Regions from separate parts of the Acidovorax sp. FHTAMBA genome, predicted to be linked through region 2. Evidence: riboswitches for the same ligand, from Rfam matches in the RefSeq annotation. Region 2 holds a riboswitch; each other region holds the start of a gene.
What was found. Region 2 has a riboswitch for glycine ahead of AAFF19_RS03625 (PBP1A family penicillin-binding protein). Riboswitches for the same ligand answer to the same signal wherever they lie in the genome.
Positions count from the first base shown of each region.

Region 1: linked by a shared signal. The riboswitch ahead of AAFF19_RS20990 (D-amino acid dehydrogenase) and the one ahead of AAFF19_RS03625 (PBP1A family penicillin-binding protein) in region 2 are both predicted to bind glycine.
Region 3: linked by a shared signal. The riboswitch ahead of AAFF19_RS11080 (D-amino acid dehydrogenase) and the one ahead of AAFF19_RS03625 (PBP1A family penicillin-binding protein) in region 2 are both predicted to bind glycine.
Region 4: linked by a shared signal. The riboswitch ahead of gcvT (glycine cleavage system aminomethyltransferase GcvT) and the one ahead of AAFF19_RS03625 (PBP1A family penicillin-binding protein) in region 2 are both predicted to bind glycine.

Region 1 covers NZ_CP152407.1:4,500,740-4,504,862, forward strand. Annotated here, with positions in the region: gene AAFF19_RS20980 (hypothetical protein) at 1-190, shown strand, start outside; gene AAFF19_RS20985 (YXWGXW repeat-containing protein) at 324-818, shown strand; glycine riboswitch at 1,051-1,170, shown strand; gene AAFF19_RS20990 (D-amino acid dehydrogenase) at 1,261-2,580, shown strand; gene AAFF19_RS20995 (cytochrome c) at 2,635-2,973, opposite strand; gene AAFF19_RS21000 (sulfite oxidase) at 2,975-4,123, opposite strand, start outside.
Region 2 covers NZ_CP152407.1:777,390-781,512, forward strand. Annotated here, with positions in the region: gene AAFF19_RS03615 (VOC family protein) at 1-167, opposite strand, end outside; gene AAFF19_RS03620 (iron-containing alcohol dehydrogenase) at 379-1,539, shown strand; glycine riboswitch at 1,608-1,697, shown strand; gene AAFF19_RS03625 (PBP1A family penicillin-binding protein) at 1,858-4,123, shown strand, end outside.
Region 3 covers NZ_CP152407.1:2,348,567-2,352,689, reverse strand. Annotated here, with positions in the region: gene AAFF19_RS11090 (M20 aminoacylase family protein) at 1-920, shown strand, start outside; gene AAFF19_RS11085 (tripartite tricarboxylate transporter substrate binding protein) at 917-1,909, shown strand; glycine riboswitch at 1,918-2,012, shown strand; gene AAFF19_RS11080 (D-amino acid dehydrogenase) at 2,114-3,427, shown strand; gene AAFF19_RS11075 (hypothetical protein) at 3,454-3,888, opposite strand; gene AAFF19_RS11070 (hypothetical protein) at 3,882-4,058, opposite strand.
Region 4 covers NZ_CP152407.1:2,587,518-2,591,640, reverse strand. Annotated here, with positions in the region: gene AAFF19_RS12230 (TRAP transporter large permease) at 1-867, shown strand, start outside; glycine riboswitch at 1,043-1,125, shown strand; glycine riboswitch at 1,147-1,273, shown strand; gene gcvT (glycine cleavage system aminomethyltransferase GcvT) at 1,324-2,469, shown strand; gene gcvH (glycine cleavage system protein GcvH) at 2,559-2,933, shown strand; gene gcvP (aminomethyl-transferring glycine dehydrogenase) at 3,069-4,123, shown strand, end outside.

The sequences.
Region 1 (4,123 bases), 1.0 Mb from region 2:
CTGGGCCCTGAGTGCCCTGCTGTGGCGCCTGGCCAACGCACCTGCCGATGCAGATCTGCGCACGTGGCTGGCCCAGGTTGCCGTGGTCGCGCTGCTGGCCAGCGCGTTGCTGGTGCTCGGCGCCACGCGCGGCCGGCACCCGGCCTGGGCCGCGCTGCTCGCCATTGCCGCGCTGGTGGCGTGGCATTGAGGGGCCAGGGCAACCGGCTCGCGCAGAGAAACACAACTTCACAAGACTTCGCAATCTGCCTACAGCGGCTTGACGATGGGCCTGCACGATGAAGTCTCCGGTTCCGCAGGGAGCCTTTCTCAAGGAGATCATCATGGCCCGCAACGCAATCGCCGCCCTTTCCATCGCACTGCTCTCGCTGGGTGCCGCAGGGGTGGCGCAGGCACAGACCAGCGCCACCGTTGTCATCCAGTCGGGACAAGCCCGCCACTACCAGAGCCCGGCGCCTGTGGTGGTGCAGCATGCGCCTCCGCCCGCACGCTACGAAGTCATGCCGCGCCCCCGCCGCAATATGGTGTGGGTGCCTGGCCACTGGGAATGGCGCGGCCACCGCCATGTCTGGAACCAGGGCCACTGGATCAAGGCGCGGCCCGGCTACCACTACCGTGAGGCCCGCTGGGTCGAGCACGGTGGCCGCTGGGAGCTGCGCCCCAGCCGCTGGGATCGCGATGGTGATGGCGTCCCGAACCGCTATGACCGCGACCACCGCGACCGGGACCGTGATGGCATGGCCCACCGCGGCGATCGCGACCGTGACGGCGTGCCCAACCGCCACGACCGCCGCCCGGACAACCCCTACCGCCAGTGAGCACGCTTGAACCACCACCGCGCCAACGCACCACCCGGCCCCCGGGTGCGTGGGGGCGGGTCGTCGCCTGCATCAGCAACGATTGCGGTGCATTAGCGCGGCAAGGCGGGTTGAAGCAATGGCTTCACCCCTAGAATCGGCCTCGCAGGAGAGCAGGACGGGCTGGAGGCCCGCCACTGCACCGAAGGCGCAAACTCCCATACACGCTCAGGTTCCGTACTGCAACCATTCATCAAAGCCGTCTGGAGAGCCGCCCCACCCCACCTGGCGTGGTGGCGCACCGAAGGAGCAAACCGCGCGCCATGTGGGCTGCGCGGTGAATCTCTCAGGTACCAAGGACAGGGGGAGCGGCAGCTTGGCAGACGCGCGCCAGCTGTTGCTATTTAAATAATAGCTGCCAACGCATGTCCATCAAGCGCTGAACCCTTAAAAGGCTTCAAAAATGCGCGTGATCGTTTTGGGCGCCGGCTTGCTCGGCGTGACATCGGCTTACTACCTGCAGCAGCTCGGCCATGAGGTCACGGTCATCGACCGCCAGGGCACGCCCGGCGCCGAGACCAGCTTTGCCAACGGTGGCCAGATCTCGGTGAGCCATGCCGAGCCCTGGGCCAACCCCAGTGCCCCGCTGAAGGTGCTGCAGTGGCTCGGCCAGGAAGATGCGCCTCTGCTGTTCCGCATCCGCGCCGACATGCGCCAGTGGCTGTGGGGCCTGTCGTTCCTGCGCAATTGCACTCCGGCACGCACCCGCCACAACATCGAGCAGATCGTGCGCCTGGGCACCTACAGCCGCGACACGCTGCAGCAGCTGCGCGCCGCCACCGGCATCCAGTACGACCAGCGCACGCAGGGCATCCTGCACTTTTATACCAACCAGAAGGAATTCGACGGCGCGCTGGCACCGGCCGAGCAGATGCGCCAGCTCGGCTGCGAGCGCCAGGTGATCAGCGCCGACGAAGCCGTGCGCCTCGAACCCGCGCTGGCCCACATCCGCCCGCAGCTGGCGGGCGCCACCTACACGGCCGAGGACGAATCGGGCGACGCCAACCTGTTCACCCGCGAACTGGCCAAGCTGTGCGAGGCAGCGGGCGTGCAGTTCCGCATGGGCCACCACATCACTGCACTGCGCGAGGCAGGCGGCCGCATTGACCATGTGGAAGTGACCAACGCCGAGGGCCGCTTCGAGCGCGTGCGCGGCGATGCGTTTGTGATGGCCATGGGTTCGTTCAGCCCGCTGCTGGCGCAGCCACTGGGCATTCGCCTGCCCATTTACCCGGCCAAGGGCTATTCGGTGACCATGCCGGTCAAGGACGCATCGATGGCGCACCAGGTGAGCCTGACGGACGACGAGTTCAAGCTCGTGTTCTCGCGCTACACCAGCGAACGCGGCGGTGACCGCCTGCGCATTGCAGGCACGGCCGAACTCAACGGCTACGACCGCAATCTGAACCAGGTGCGCTGCGAGGCCATCGTGCGGCGTGTGGAGCAACTCTTTCCCGGCGCGGGCGACGCGAGCCAGGCCCAGTTCTGGACCGGCCTGCGCCCGGCCACGCCGAGCAATGTGCCACTGATTGGCAAGACCAAAGTGGGCAACCTGTTCCTCAACACCGGCCACGGCACACTGGGCTGGACACATGCCTGTGGCTCGGGCAAGGCGCTGGCCGACATCGTCAGTGGCCGGGTGCCCGAGGTGGACTTTGCGTTCCAGGGGTTGCAAGGGCGCGCAGCCGGGGCGGCGCTGGTGCCGTCGCGCACCGCGGCCTGAATTTGCGCCGGGTTGCAGCGAAGGTAACGCTGCAACCGCCATGAAACGCGGCGCTTACTTGGCCGCGCCCGTGGCATGGGCCACAAACTGCGCCACCGCCTGCATGTCCTTCTCGCTCATGCGCTCGGCATAGGAGGGCATCACGCCGATGCCTGCCTTCAGCGCGCGCAGCACGCGCCCGGCATCAGGCTTCAGCTCGTCCAGCACCGGGCCCACCTGGCCCTCGGCACCGGCCGCCTGCAGCGTGTGGCACACGGCGCAGGCGGGCTGGATCTTGGTGAAAAGCTCCTTGCCGCGCGCCAGTTCGGCCGGGTCGGCAGCCCAGCCCGCCGCGCAGGCGCTGGCCAACCCCAGGGCAAGCCCGGCGCTGCGGGCCCGGAAGAACCACACCATTTCAGGCAACCGTGACCGTCACGGCGTGGTCACGCCAGCTGGCATTGTTGTAACCGCCCAGGTTTTCCTCGCGCTGCTCGGGCTGCACATTGCCCGCCGTGTCGGTGGCGCGGCTGGTGAGCACATGGGTGCCCGCATCGAGGCGCACAGGCAATGCAAACTGCCGCCATGCGAAGGGGCCCAGGTCCGGCCCGATGAGCCGGGCAGCCTGCCAGGTCTTGCCGCCATCGACCGAGACTTCCACACTTTTGATGCTGCGCGTGCCACCAAAGGCCACACCGTGCACCTGCACCTGACCGGGCTTGATCGCCCCCTTGTCGGGCAGCGGGCCGTTGATCCAGGACTTCACACCCATCTCCCACACCGAGGGCTGGTCGGGGCTGGCCTTGGAGCCCGGTGGCGACATGCGGTAACCGTGCGACATGATGCGCGCCTGCGACTGTGCGCTGGTGAAGGCCACGCGCTTGACGTACTTGATGTTGTTCACACCCTGGTAGCCGGGCACCACCAGCCGCAGCGGGCCGCCGTGTGCAAGTGACAGCGGCTCGCCATTCATCTCCCAGGCCAGGAGCGCGTCATCCAGCGCCTTGACGGGCACCGAGCGCTCGACCAGCACGGAGAGCGGATCCACACCCTCGGGCAGCTTCTCACCGCCCGTGCCGGTCAGGTAGGCAGCTCCGTCTGCCAGCCCGCCAAGAGCTGCCACCACGTTGCGCAACGGCACGCCGCTCCACACCACGCAACCAGCGGCGCCCACTTGCCAGGGCGTGCCGCTGGGCTTGCTGGGGAAGAAGCCACGCCCGTTGCCAGAACACTGCAGCACGGTGGCCACCGTTTCCACGCCCAGGGTCTTGAGCTCGGCCACGGTGAGGCTGCGGGCGTTCTTCACGCCCTCGATCGACACCGACCAGGCGTCGCGGTCGTTCAGGACAGCGACATCGGGCGCTGGCAGGTTATTGCGCACATAAAGCTGGTTCGAAGGGGTGATGACACTGGTACCGAATGCGGAGCGGCGCGTCTCCAGGGTGTTGCTGCTGTGCACGATCAGCGCGTCGGGGGTCTTCCAGTTGGCGTAGGCCGGCAAGGGCTTGGCGGCGGCAGCCGCCTGCTGGGCCCGCGCGCCCCCGGCCCATCCCGCCAGGCCCAGGGC
Region 2 (4,123 bases):
GCCTTCTTGCCATCCGGCTCGGACGGGTCTGCGTAGGCAAGGCCCAGCATGTTGGCGCCGTAGTTGCCTTCAAAACAAAGGGTGTAACCCAATGGCGCCAGGGCGGCGCTGTAAAACGCCTTGGCGCGGGCGATGTCGGTCACGCGGAAAGTCATGTGGTCCAGCATGGGCAGGGGCTCCTCCAAAAAATGGTGTCCCGATTTATACCCGAATACTGTGTATATAGACAGTATTTTGAATGGCGCAGTGGCACGGCGGCACCCGTGGGGTTATCGCGCGTGTGACGGGTGCTCCGCGTGGCGGCGCCGCACAATCGTTGTTCCCGGCCCGCCAGCGGCAAGCGCCCTGCAGGCAGCCCCCACCAGAAACACTCATCCCATGCTGAATTTCGACTTCCACAACCCCACCCACATCGCCTTCGGCCAAGGCCGCATTGCCGACTTGGCCAAGCTCGTGCCCGCTGCCGCCAAGGTGCTGATCCTCGTGGGTGGCGCCAGCGCCGAAAAGACCGGCACGCTGACCGAAGTGCGCGCCGCGCTGGGCGAGCGCCAGCACGCCACCTTCAGCGGCATCGAGCCCAACCCGAGTTACGAGACCTGCATGAAGGCCGTGGCGCAGATCCGCGAGGGCGGGTTTGACTTTTTGCTGGCCGTGGGCGGCGGCTCGGTGATCGACGCCACCAAGTTCATCGCGGCCGCCGTTCCGCTGGAGGGGGAGCCCTGGTCAATCCTTGAAAAATACGGCCGCAACGTGAAGAGTGCGCTGCCGTTTGGTGCTGTCCTCACGCTGCCCGCCACAGGCTCGGAGATGAACAGCGGCAGCGTCATCACCCACCGCGCCAAGGGGGCCAAGCTGCCTTTCAGCAGCCGGCACACCTACCCGCAGTTCTCGGTGCTCGACCCCACCAAGACCTACACCCTGCCGCCCCAGCAGCTGGCCAATGGCGTGGTGGATGCGTTTGTGCACACGGTGGAGCAGTACCTGACCTACCCGGTCAACGCGCCCGTGCAGGACCGTTTTGCCGAAGGCATCCTGCAGACGCTGATCGAGGTGGGCCCGCGCCTGCTGACAGCACAAGAGCCGGTGTATGACGACCGCGCCAACCTGATGTGGGCCGCCACCATGGCGCTCAACGGCCTCATCGGCGCCGGCGTGCCGCAGGACTGGGCCACGCACATGATCGGCCACGAGCTGACCGCGTTGCACGGCATCGACCACGCGCGCACCTTGGCCATCGTGCTGCCCGCGCTGCTCAACGAGCGCCGGGTGGCCAAGCGCGAAAAGCTCTTGCAGTACGGCGAGCGCGTGTGGGGCATCACCACGGGCACCGACGACGAGCGCATCACCGCCGCCATCGAGCGCACGCGTGATTTCTTTGAAAGCATGGGCATCGCCACGCGCCTGTCGGGCTACGGTCTGGGTGCCGAGGTGGTCACCACCGTGGTGGCGCAGCTCGAAGCGCATGGCATGGTGCAGCTGGGCGAGCAGCGCGAGATCACGCCCGCCGTGAGCCGTCGCATCCTCGAAGCCGCCCTGTAAGCGGCCCGCCCAGGGCCGTCAATACCCTTGGGGCCGGGTTTGGTTTGTGCGCGTGGGTTAGAGTAAACCCTTATCTTGCGGGAGAGAGGGGCGGCACCGCCCCCGCCGAAGGCGCAAACTCCCATCATCGCTCAGGCACACCGGACCGCAAGAGACCATCGCCGACTGGAGAGAGGCCGCCGCACTGCGCAACGCGGGCGGGGGCCCACCGAAGGGGCTGGCTGCCACCGCAGCTGAAACTCTCAGGTACCAAGGACAGGGGGAGAGGCGCCGCAGGCCCGTCATCGACGGGTACTGCTCAGCCCGAAATCCCTCTGGATGTCTTCATCACCCTCTGCTGCCGCGCCTGCCGTGGCGCCCAATAAGCGCTCGGCGCTCAAATTTCTCTGCGGCTTCCTGGCCGGTCTGGTGCTGGCCGGCAGCGCCGGTGGGGCCTGGGTGCTGCACCTGCTGTGGCAACAGTTACCCACGGTAGACCACCTGGCCGACTACGACCCCATGTTGCCCCTGCGCATTTATGCCGCCGACGGCAGCCTGCTGGCGGAGTTCGGCGAAGAGCGCCGCGATTTCGTGCCCATTGGCCACATACCGGCGCACGTGCGCCAGGCGCTGCTGGCGATTGAGGATGCGCGGTTTTACGAGCACGGCGCGGTGGACTTCACCGGCCTGGCGCGCGCTGCGCTGCGCAATGTGGTGTCTGGCGAGCACGCCCAGGGCGCGAGCACCATCACCATGCAGGTGGCGCGGGTGTTCTTTCTGAGCCGTGTCAAAACCTACAGCCGCAAGCTCATGGAGATCCTGCTGGCCTACAAGCTGGAGGCCATGTACAGCAAGGACAAGATCCTGGAGCTGTACATGAACCAGATCTACCTGGGCGAGCGGGCCTACGGGTTTGCAGCGGCCGCGTCGGTGTACTTCGACAAGACGCTGGACGAGCTGACAGTGGCCGAGGCCGCGATGCTGGCCGGCCTGCCCAAGGCGCCTTCGGCCTACAACCCGGTGGCCAACCGCGAACGCGCCACCGTGCGCCAGCAATACATCCTGCAGCGCATGCACGCGCTGGGCTACCTGGACACCGCCGCTTACGACGCGGCCAGTGCCGAGGTGCTCGCTTTGCGCACGCAGCCACGTTCCATCGACCCTGCCGCAGCGTTTGCCGTGGAACAAGCGCGCAAGATGGTGGTGGACCGGTTTGGAGAAGCGGCGTATTCGCTGGGCTTGGATGTGGTCACCACCCTGCGCCTGGCAGAGCAGCAGGCCGCCACGCGCGCGCTGCGCGCCGGGCTGCTGCGCGCGCAGGCGTCGCAGGGCTATGCGGGCCCCGAGGCACGCTTATCGCACACCGAGGCCGCCCGAAACGGCCACCCCCGGGCCCTGAGTGCAGCGCTGGCGCCGTACCGGGACAGCGGTGAACTGCGGGTGGCCCTGGTGCGCGAGGCGTCGCAGGCGGGCGGCATTTCTGCGCTGCTGCGCGACGGCACGCGCGTGCAGATTCCGCGCAGCCGCCTGACTGCCAGCGCCCGCGAGGCCTTGGCGCCCGATACGCCCACGCAGCGGCGCATTTCATCGGGCGCGGTGATTCGCGTGGTGGCCGACGCACGCCAGCAGTGGAGCCTTGCGCAGCTGCCCGGCATGGAAGGGGCGCTGGTCTCCATGGACACGGACACCGGGGAGATTCTGGCGCTCGCGGGCGGCTTCGACCACGCACTGAACCAGTTCGACCATGCGGTGCAGGCCCTGCGTCAGCCCGGCTCCACCTTCAAGCCGTTCATCTTCTCTGCCGCGCTGGAGAAGGGCTATGCACCGGGCACGCTGGTCGACGATACGCAGCGCGTGGTCACCCCCGCCGCACGCGGTCGCGCCGCCTGGAGCCCGCGCAACTATGGTGGCAATTACGAAGGTTTCATTTCCGCGCGGCGCGGCCTGGTGCGTTCCAAGAACATGGTGGCGGTCAACCTGATGGAAGCGGCCGGAGTGCAGTATGTGCAGCAGTTCGCCACCCGCTTTGGTTTTGACCCCGCGCTCAACCCGGCCCGGCTGCCGCTGGCGCTGGGCGCGGGCGCAGTCACGCCACTGCAGCTGACGCAGGCCTACGCCGTGTTTGCCAATGGTGGCACGCTGGTACAGCCCCGGCTGATCCGCACCGTGAGCGAGCGCGGCGGCGAGGTGCTGTACGAGGCGCAAGGGTCATCGCCCCGCGCCGCCGTGGTGTCCGAGCGCAACGCCTTCGTGCTCGACAGCATGCTGCGCGACGTGGTCGAGCACGGCACCGGCAGGCGCGCCAGGGCGCTGGGCCGCCCCGACGTGGCGGGCAAGACCGGCACCTCCAACGACGCGCGCGACGTGTGGTTTGCAGGCTACTCGTCGGGCGTGGCCTCGGTCGTGTGGATGGGCTACGACCAGCCGCGCAGCCTGGGCCGGCACACCGGCGGCACGCAGGCACTGCCGGTATGGACGGACTACATGGCCGTGGCCGTGCAGGGGCGCAAGCCGGTGCTGCGCACCATGCCACTCGACCTGATGCGCTTTGGCGACGACTACCTGTACCCCGAATACGTGTTTGGTACTTGCGTGGATGACCGTA
Region 3 (4,123 bases), 1.6 Mb from region 2:
TGCATGCCTGCGGCCATGACGGCCACACGGCGATGCTGCTGGCTGCGGCACGCCACTTGGCGGAATCATCCGGCAGCTTCGACGGCACGCTCAACCTGATCTTTCAGCCAGCCGAAGAAGGCGGGGGCGGCGCCCTCAAGATGATGGAAGACGGGCTGTTCGAACGTTTTCCCTGCGACGCGATCTTCGCAATGCACAACATGCCGGGGTACGCGCAGGGTCAACTGGTGTTTCGCAGTGGGCCAACCATGGCCTCATCGGATTACGCGACGGTCTTATTGCACGGCACCGGCGGCCATGGCGCCATGCCCCACCGCGCAGTGGACCCGCTGGTGGCTGCAGCCTCCGTAGTCATGGCATTGCAGACAATCGTCTCGCGCAGCGTCGACCCGATGCAGCCTGCCGTCGTCACCGTGGGCGCCCTGCACGCGGGGGCGGCCAACAACGTCATCCCCTCCTCTGCCCGGCTGGAGCTGAGCGTGCGTGCGCTCGATCCGCAGGTCCGCCGCGACATGGAAGTGCGCATCAAGAATCTGGTACGTCTGCAGGCCGAAAGTTACGGGGTTCGGGCCGAGGTGGACTGGCGCCCCGGCTACGCCGTCCTGGTGAACGACGCGACGCAGACCGCCCGGGCTCTCGCGATCGCTCAGGCGCATTTTCCGCCTGAGCAGGTCATCGCCCAGGGGGCCATGCTCACGGGCAGCGAAGACTTCGCCTTCATGCTGGAGCGGGTGCCCGGTAGCTATCTTTTCATCGGCAACGGCGTGGGGCAGGAGCCTGGTGCCTGCATGGTTCACAACCCCGCATACGACTTCAACGACCACAACATCGGCGTTGGCGCCGCGTACTGGATAGCGCTCGTACAGGAGCTACTTGACTCTTCTTCCCCCACCACTAAAGAAACAGGAGACTCCCCATGATCATCCATTACAAGACCCTGATGGCCGGCGCGGCCATCGCCCTGGCCGCCCTTTCAGGCATGGCCCAGGCACAGAACTATCCGACTCGTCCGGTGACAATGCTGGTGCCTTACCCGGCCGGGGGCCTGTCTGACGTCATCGCCCGCTCGGTCAACAACACACTGGGCAAGCAGCTGGGACAACCCGTAGTGATCGAGAACCTGGGTGGCGCGAGCGGCTCTATCGCCGCGCAGAAGGTGCTCAACGCCCCGAGCGACGGCTATCAGCTTTTCCAGGGCTCGCCCAATGAACTCATTTTGGCCCCACTGGCCATCGCGTCCATCAAATTTAAGAGCGAGGACTTCCGCCTCGTGCAGATGATCGCAACGGCACAGATTGCTTTCCTGGCCCGTAAGGGCCTGCCCGTCAGCACTGTCGACGAGTTCCTCGACCATGCCCGAAAGGCGGCGCAGCAGGGCCGCCCCGTGACCTACGCCAGCGTAGGCCCAGGTTCGTTCTACCATTTGTTGGGCGAGCACCTCTCCAAGGTGACGGGAATTCCGATGGTCCATGTGCCCTACCGTGGCTCGGCGCCGGCCGAGCAGGACTTAATGGCCAACCAGGTCGATTTCTTTCTGGCACCGTATGGCAAGAAGTATGACGAGATGCACAAGCAAAATCGTCTTCAGGTGCTCGCCATGCTCAACAGCGAACGGCTTGAGGGCGTGAAGGGCTTTCCCGCCATTACCGAGAGCAAGCAACTTAAGGACTTCACCTTCAACATCTGGACGGGCTACTTCGTGAAGAAGGACACGCCCGAGCCAGTTGTCGTTGCTTTGCATAAAGCCATCACGGAGACGCTGGCCGACCCGGGCGTGCACCAGGCACTGGAAGCGAACAGCCAATTGCTGGCGAAACCGCTTCCGCTAGCCGCAGTAGACAAAGCCTATCTCGATGGAATCCACCAATTTCGCGCCATCGCCAAATCGATACAGCTACAACCACAGTAATATCAACACTGTATCGATCGGGAGAGCCCGGCCTGTGAAATGGGCTGGCGCCGAAGGAGCAACCGCCCCGGAAACTCTCAGGCAAAAGGACCGGTCAATACGCAACAAACTCTGAAGAGTGGCCGGGACTCGTCCCCCGGCCCGCCGCAGGAGCAAATCAGCGCGAGCGCTGGTGAATCTCTCAGGTCCCAAACAGAGGGGGTCATGGGCCGCACGCAGTGTGCGGCCCATGCCTACCTGTTTGACGGCTTTGAACGCGAGACTCCCATGGCACACCTCATCGTTATCGGCGGCGGCATCACCGGCGTCACCAGCGCCTACGCATTGGCCCGTGCTGGCCACGAAGTCACCCTCATCGAAAAACACCGCTATGCGGGCATGGAAACCAGCCATGCCAACGGCGGGCAACTGTCTGCCTCCAATGCCGAGGTCTGGACCCATGCGTCCACCTTGGTCAAGGGCTTGAAGTGGATGTTCACGGCGGACGCCCCCCTCCTGGTCAATCCGCGCCCGAGTTGGCACAAGCTCAGCTGGTTTGCAGAGTTCGCTGCGTCCATTCCGAAGTACCGCGACAACACGGTCGCTACCACGCGCCTGGCCGTTGCCGCGCGTGAGCACCTGTTCAGCTGGGCGCGGGACGAGGGCATCGATTTCGACTTGAAGGAGCGCGGCATCCTGCACATCTATCGAGACCGCGCTGGTTTCGAGCATGCAGGCCAGGTATCAAAGCTTTTGGCAGAAGGTGGCCTTCCACGCCGAGCCGTCACCCCCGATGAAATGCGCGCCATCGAACCAACGCTCACCGGCGAATTTTTTGGGGGCTGGTACACCGAGAGCGACAGCACAGGCGACATCCACAAGTTCACGCACGGACTGAGCTTGGCATGTTCTCGTTTGGGCGTGAAATTCATGACCGCCCACACCGTGGAACGTGTACGGAGCACGGGCAAAACTGCCCAGGTGATGCTGGCAAATGGGACGGAGATCGACGCAGACGGGGTTGTAGTCTGCGCCGGCGTGCGCAGCCGCGCGCTGGGTGCACAGCTCGGCGACCGGCTCAACGTCTACCCGGTCAAGGGGTATTCCATCACCGTCATGCTCGACGATGAACAGAGCCAGGCCGCTGCGCCGCAGGTCAGCCTGCTCGATGACGAGACCAAGCTGGTCACGAGTCGCTTAGGCCTCAACCGCTTCCGAGTGGCCGGTACGGCAGAGTTCAACGGCTACAACCTCGACATCCGTGCTGATCGCATTCGGCCGCTGGTTAGCTGGGTGAACCAGTGTTTTCCTGACGTGAGCACGCGTCGGGTCGAACCCTGGGCAGGCCTGCGCCCGATGCTGCCCAACATGATGCCGCGCGTAGGTCCAGGAAGGTACGCCAACGTGTTTTACAACACCGGTCACGGCCATCTGGGTTGGACGCTGTCGGCTATCACGGCTTACCAGTTGGGCCAACACGTAGAACGCTGGGACAGAGTACGCATGCCACTGCCCGTGCCAGTGGAGAGCATGGCTTAAACTGCGCTTCAATGCGCTCAATGCGCTTAGGCTACGCTGAACAAGCCTTCGTGATTTGCCGCGCGGCACCGGATGACGCCGTTTTTGGGCGTTTTTGGCCTTTGGCACCGCCCATTTGCGGTCGATGCCCCCGGCAATCGGCGATGTAGTCCTCCAGCAGGCGGCAATTTATCGCGCGCAGCGCTGGCACCTGGTTCCCCCCAGCTCACCATCGACCACCTGGGTGACCGGCACAAGGCGTCTTGCAGCTTTTGGTCGTCGCTGAGCTTGGCTTCGTTGAGGCGGCCCTTCAGTCCAGCGCTGAACGCCTCGCCGCCATTGCGCGAAATCTCACTGCCGAACAGGTCCCGCGTCAAGCTCATGTGGAAGTTGGCCTTGCGTTGCAGCAGCGGCAGGTCGACCACACCGAGCGCGCGCACGCGCTCTACGTCGTAAGGGTCGGTGATGCCCGCCTTCACCATGGCCGAGCAGGTGCCTCGATGGTACGCTGCACGCCTGTCTCACCCACTAACAGGTGATGTGCCTCCTCGGTCAACATGAAACGGCAGGAGCGCAACAAGGGGTCGAAGCCGCTTTCGGCCAGCGCGGCGAGCTGCATCTTGCCGTCGCGGTCGGTGAAGCAGGTGAACATGAAGAAGGAGACTCAGTCCGGCGTGAGCTCGTTGAAAGCTCCCAGCATGCGATGGTTGTCCTGCT
Region 4 (4,123 bases), 1.8 Mb from region 2:
CAGGCCACCAGTGCCGAGCTGGGCGTGATCATCCCGCCCTCGATTCCGCTCATCCTGTATGGCGTGAGCGCCGAGGTGTCGATCGGTGAGCTGTTCATCGCAGGCTTTGGCCCGGGCGTTCTTATCAGTGGCGCATTGATGCTTTTCGTATGGGCCTATTGCAAATGGAAGGGCTGGGGCAAGAACGACGGTGACGGCCGCATGCCCCTGGGCCGGGCCACGCTGCAGGCGGGCTGGGCGCTGCTGATGCCGGTCATCATCCTGGGCGGCATCTACGGCGGCATCTTCACGCCCACCGAGGCATCGGCTGTGGCGGTGTTCTATGCGCTCGTCATCGGCGTGGTGATCTACCGCGAGATCCGCATCAAGGACCTGTTCGGCATCCTGCGCAAGTCGGCCATCTCGTCGGCCGTGATCATGTTCATCATTGCCAACGCCGGGCTGTTTGCCTTTCTCATCACCCGTGCGGGTGTACCCGATGCGATTGGCCGCTGGCTGGAAGCGGTGCTGCAGTCGCCCACGCTCTTCCTGCTGGGCGTGAACGCGGCGCTGTTCATCATCGGCATGTTCATCGAGACCAGCGCCGCCATCATTGTGCTGGCGCCCATCCTGGCACCGGTGGCCATGCACTTTGGTGTGGACCCGGTGCACTTCGGACTCATCATGGTGGTGAACCTGGCCATGGGCATGATCACGCCGCCGTTTGGCGTGAACCTGTTTGCGGCCTGCACGGTGGCGCGCATATCGCTGGACCGCATCGTGGGGCATTTGATTCCGTTCGTGCTGGTCATCATGGCGTGCCTCATGATCGTGACCTACGTGCCGCAGCTGTCGCTGGGTTTGCGGGATCTGGTCTACGCAAAGTAGCGAGTGCAGTGTTTCACGCTTTCTGGCACGCAAGAAAACGTCTTTTCGGCCATGGCCGCGTTGCAAATCCTCGCGATACCGCCCGGTATCGCTGTGGTTTGCGCCTTGCCAGTGCCAAAAATCCATTTTTCTTGTTTGCGCCATCAAGCGTCAAACACTGCACTAGAATCGCCCGGTCAGGAGAGAGTGCCAGCCCTAAGGGCCACCGCACCGCCGAAGGCGCAGGCAACAGCCGAACGCTCAGGCAAAAGGACTGACAACCGCCCGCAGTGATGCGGGCGTTCCCTTGCTGGAGAGAGATGGCCCGCCGCACCGCGTTATGAGGCCATCCACCGAAGGAGCAAACCGCACGGCCAGCCAGGGCAGTGGGGCGAATCTCTCAGGTAAAGCGGACAGCAGGGCAAATCCCGTGGCCACCGTGGTGGCTACGGCCCCCATTTGCCCCGGAGTTCCGCCATGTCGTCAGCCAACGCCCCCCTGCTTGCCACGCCCCTGAACGCCCTGCACACCGAGCTGGGCGCCCGCATGGTGCCGTTTGCCGGATATTCCATGCCCGTGCAGTACCCCGCGGGCCTCATGGCCGAGCATGTGCACACGCGCACGGCCGCCGGCCTGTTCGACGTCTCGCACATGGGCCAGCTCAAGCTGGTGGGCCCCGATGCCGCCGCAGCCTTCGAAACCCTGATGCCCGTGGATGTGATCGACCTGCCCGTGGGCAAGCAGCGCTACGGCCTGCTGCTCACCGACGAAGGCACGGTCATGGATGACCTGATGTTCTTCAACCAGGGCGTGGTGGACGGCGAGCCCACCCTGTTTGTCATCGTCAACGGCGCGTGCAAGGTGGACGACATCGCGCACATCCAGGCGCGCATCGACCAGCGTTGCAAGGTGGTGCCGATGCCCGACCACGGCCTGCTGGCGCTGCAGGGCCCGCAGGCGGCCACTGCCCTTGCACGCCTGGCGCCCGGTGTGGAAAAGCTGGTGTTCATGACCGGTGGTGCATTCAGCATTGCAGGCTGCGACTGCTTCGTGACCCGCAGTGGCTACACCGGCGAGGACGGCTTTGAAATCTCGGTGCCCGCCGCCCAGGCCGAAACCCTTGCCCGCGCGCTGCTGGCCCAGCCAGAAGTGAAGCCCATTGGCCTGGGCGCCCGCAATTCGCTGCGCCTGGAAGCCGGCCTGTGCCTGTATGGCAACGACATTGACACCACCACCACGCCGCCCGAAGCGGGCCTGAACTGGGCCATCCAGAAGGTGCGCCGCACCGGTGGCGCGCGTGCTGGCGGCTTCCCGGGCGCCGACAAGGTGCTGGCGCAGATCGACAACCCCGCCAGCCTGCAGCGCAAGCGAGTGGGCCTGGTCGCGCTGGAACGTGTACCGGTGCGCGAACACACCGAGCTGCAAAGCACCGATGGGCAAAAAATCGGCGAAGTCACCAGCGGCCTGCTGGGGCCCACGGTGAACGAGCCCGTGGCCATGGGCTATGTGGCGCCCGCCTTTGCAGCCATCGGCACGCGCGTGAACGCCATCGTGCGCGGCAAGGCCGTGCCGATGGAGGTGCGCGCCCTGCCGTTTGTGCCCGCCAACTACTTCCGTGGCTGATTTCCGCCGGCGCTGCGTGCCGACCACGCCTGCGCCCGCTACATTGCAGATTCCTTCATTTTTTTCCCCATTGCTTGAGGAGCCTTTCCATGACCGTCAAATTTTCCAAAGACCACGAGTGGATCAACGTCGCCGACGCCAATGCGGCCGTGGTCGGCATCACCGTGCATGCCCAGGATGCCCTCGGTGACGTGGTGTTCGTAGATCTGCCCGCCGTCGGCGCCACGTTTGCGCAGGGCGATGTCGCGGGCGTGGTGGAGTCCGTCAAGGCTGCGGCTGACGTGTACATGCCCGTCTCCGGCGAAGTGGTGGAAGTCAACGAAGCGCTGCGCGCCGACCCCTCGCTGGCCAACTCCGACCCGCTCAATGCCGGCTGGTTCTTCAAGGTCAAGCTCAGCGACGCCAGCCAGCTCGATGCGCTGCTGGACGAAGCCGCCTACTCAGCCTTTGCCGCCAGCGCCTGAGGGCCTTGACGCTTTCATAGAAAAACCATAGCTGCCTGCGCTTGATTTCATTGGCTTTCAGCCATAAAACACGCTGAATCAACCAAGCAACAAGCGCCAGCAGCTTCTTTTTTAATAGCACCCGAACGCCCGCCCATGACCGCCGCCCTGCCCCTTTCCGCTCTGGAGAACGCCGCCGAATTCCTGCCCCGCCACATCGGCATCGACGCAGCGGATGAAGCCCACATGCTGTCCGTGATTGGCGAGGCGTCGCGCCGGGCGCTGATTGACTCCATCGTGCCGCGCTCCATCGCCCGCAGCAGCGCGATGGACCTGCCCGCGCCCATCACGGAAGCCGCGGCGCTGGCCGAACTCAAGGCGCTGGCGGCCAAGAACCAGGTCCTCAAAAGCTTCATCGGCCAGGGCTACTACGGCACGCACACGCCGGGCGTCATCCTGCGCAACATCCTGGAAAACCCCGCCTGGTACACCGCCTACACGCCCTACCAGGCCGAAATCTCGCAGGGCCGCATGGAGGCGCTGGTCAACTTCCAGACCATGGTGTGCGACCTGACCGGCATGCCCATTGCCAATGCGTCGATGCTCGATGAGGCCACCGCCGCCGCCGAGGCGATGACGCTGGCCAAGCGCTCGGTCAAGAGCAAAAGCAATGTGTTTGTGGTGGCCGGTGATGCCCACCCGCAAACCATCGAGGTGATCCAGACCCGTGCCAAGCCGCTGGGCATCGAGGTGCTGCTGGCCAATTCCGCCGCCGAATGGGATGCCGCGCTCAATGGCGACTACTTCGCCGTGCTGGCCCAGTACCCCGCCACCAGCGGCCGCATTGACGACCTGCGCGCCGACGTGGAAAAAGCCCACACCAAGCAAGCCGCCTTCATCGCCGCAGCCGACCTGCAGGCCCTCACGCTGATCACGCCGCCCGGTGAATGGGGTGCCGACATCGTCGTGGGCACCACCCAGCGTTTTGGCATGCCCATGGGCGCCGGTGGCCCGCACGCGGCCTACATGGCCTGCCGCGACGATTTCAAGCGCAGCCTGCCCGGCCGCCTGGTGGGCGTGAGCGTGGACGCGCATGGCAAGCCTGCCTACCGCCTGGCCCTGCAAACGCGCGAGCAGCACATCCGCCGCGAAAAGGCCACGTCGAATATCTGCACCGCGCAAGTGTTGCCCGCCGTGATCGCCAGCATGTA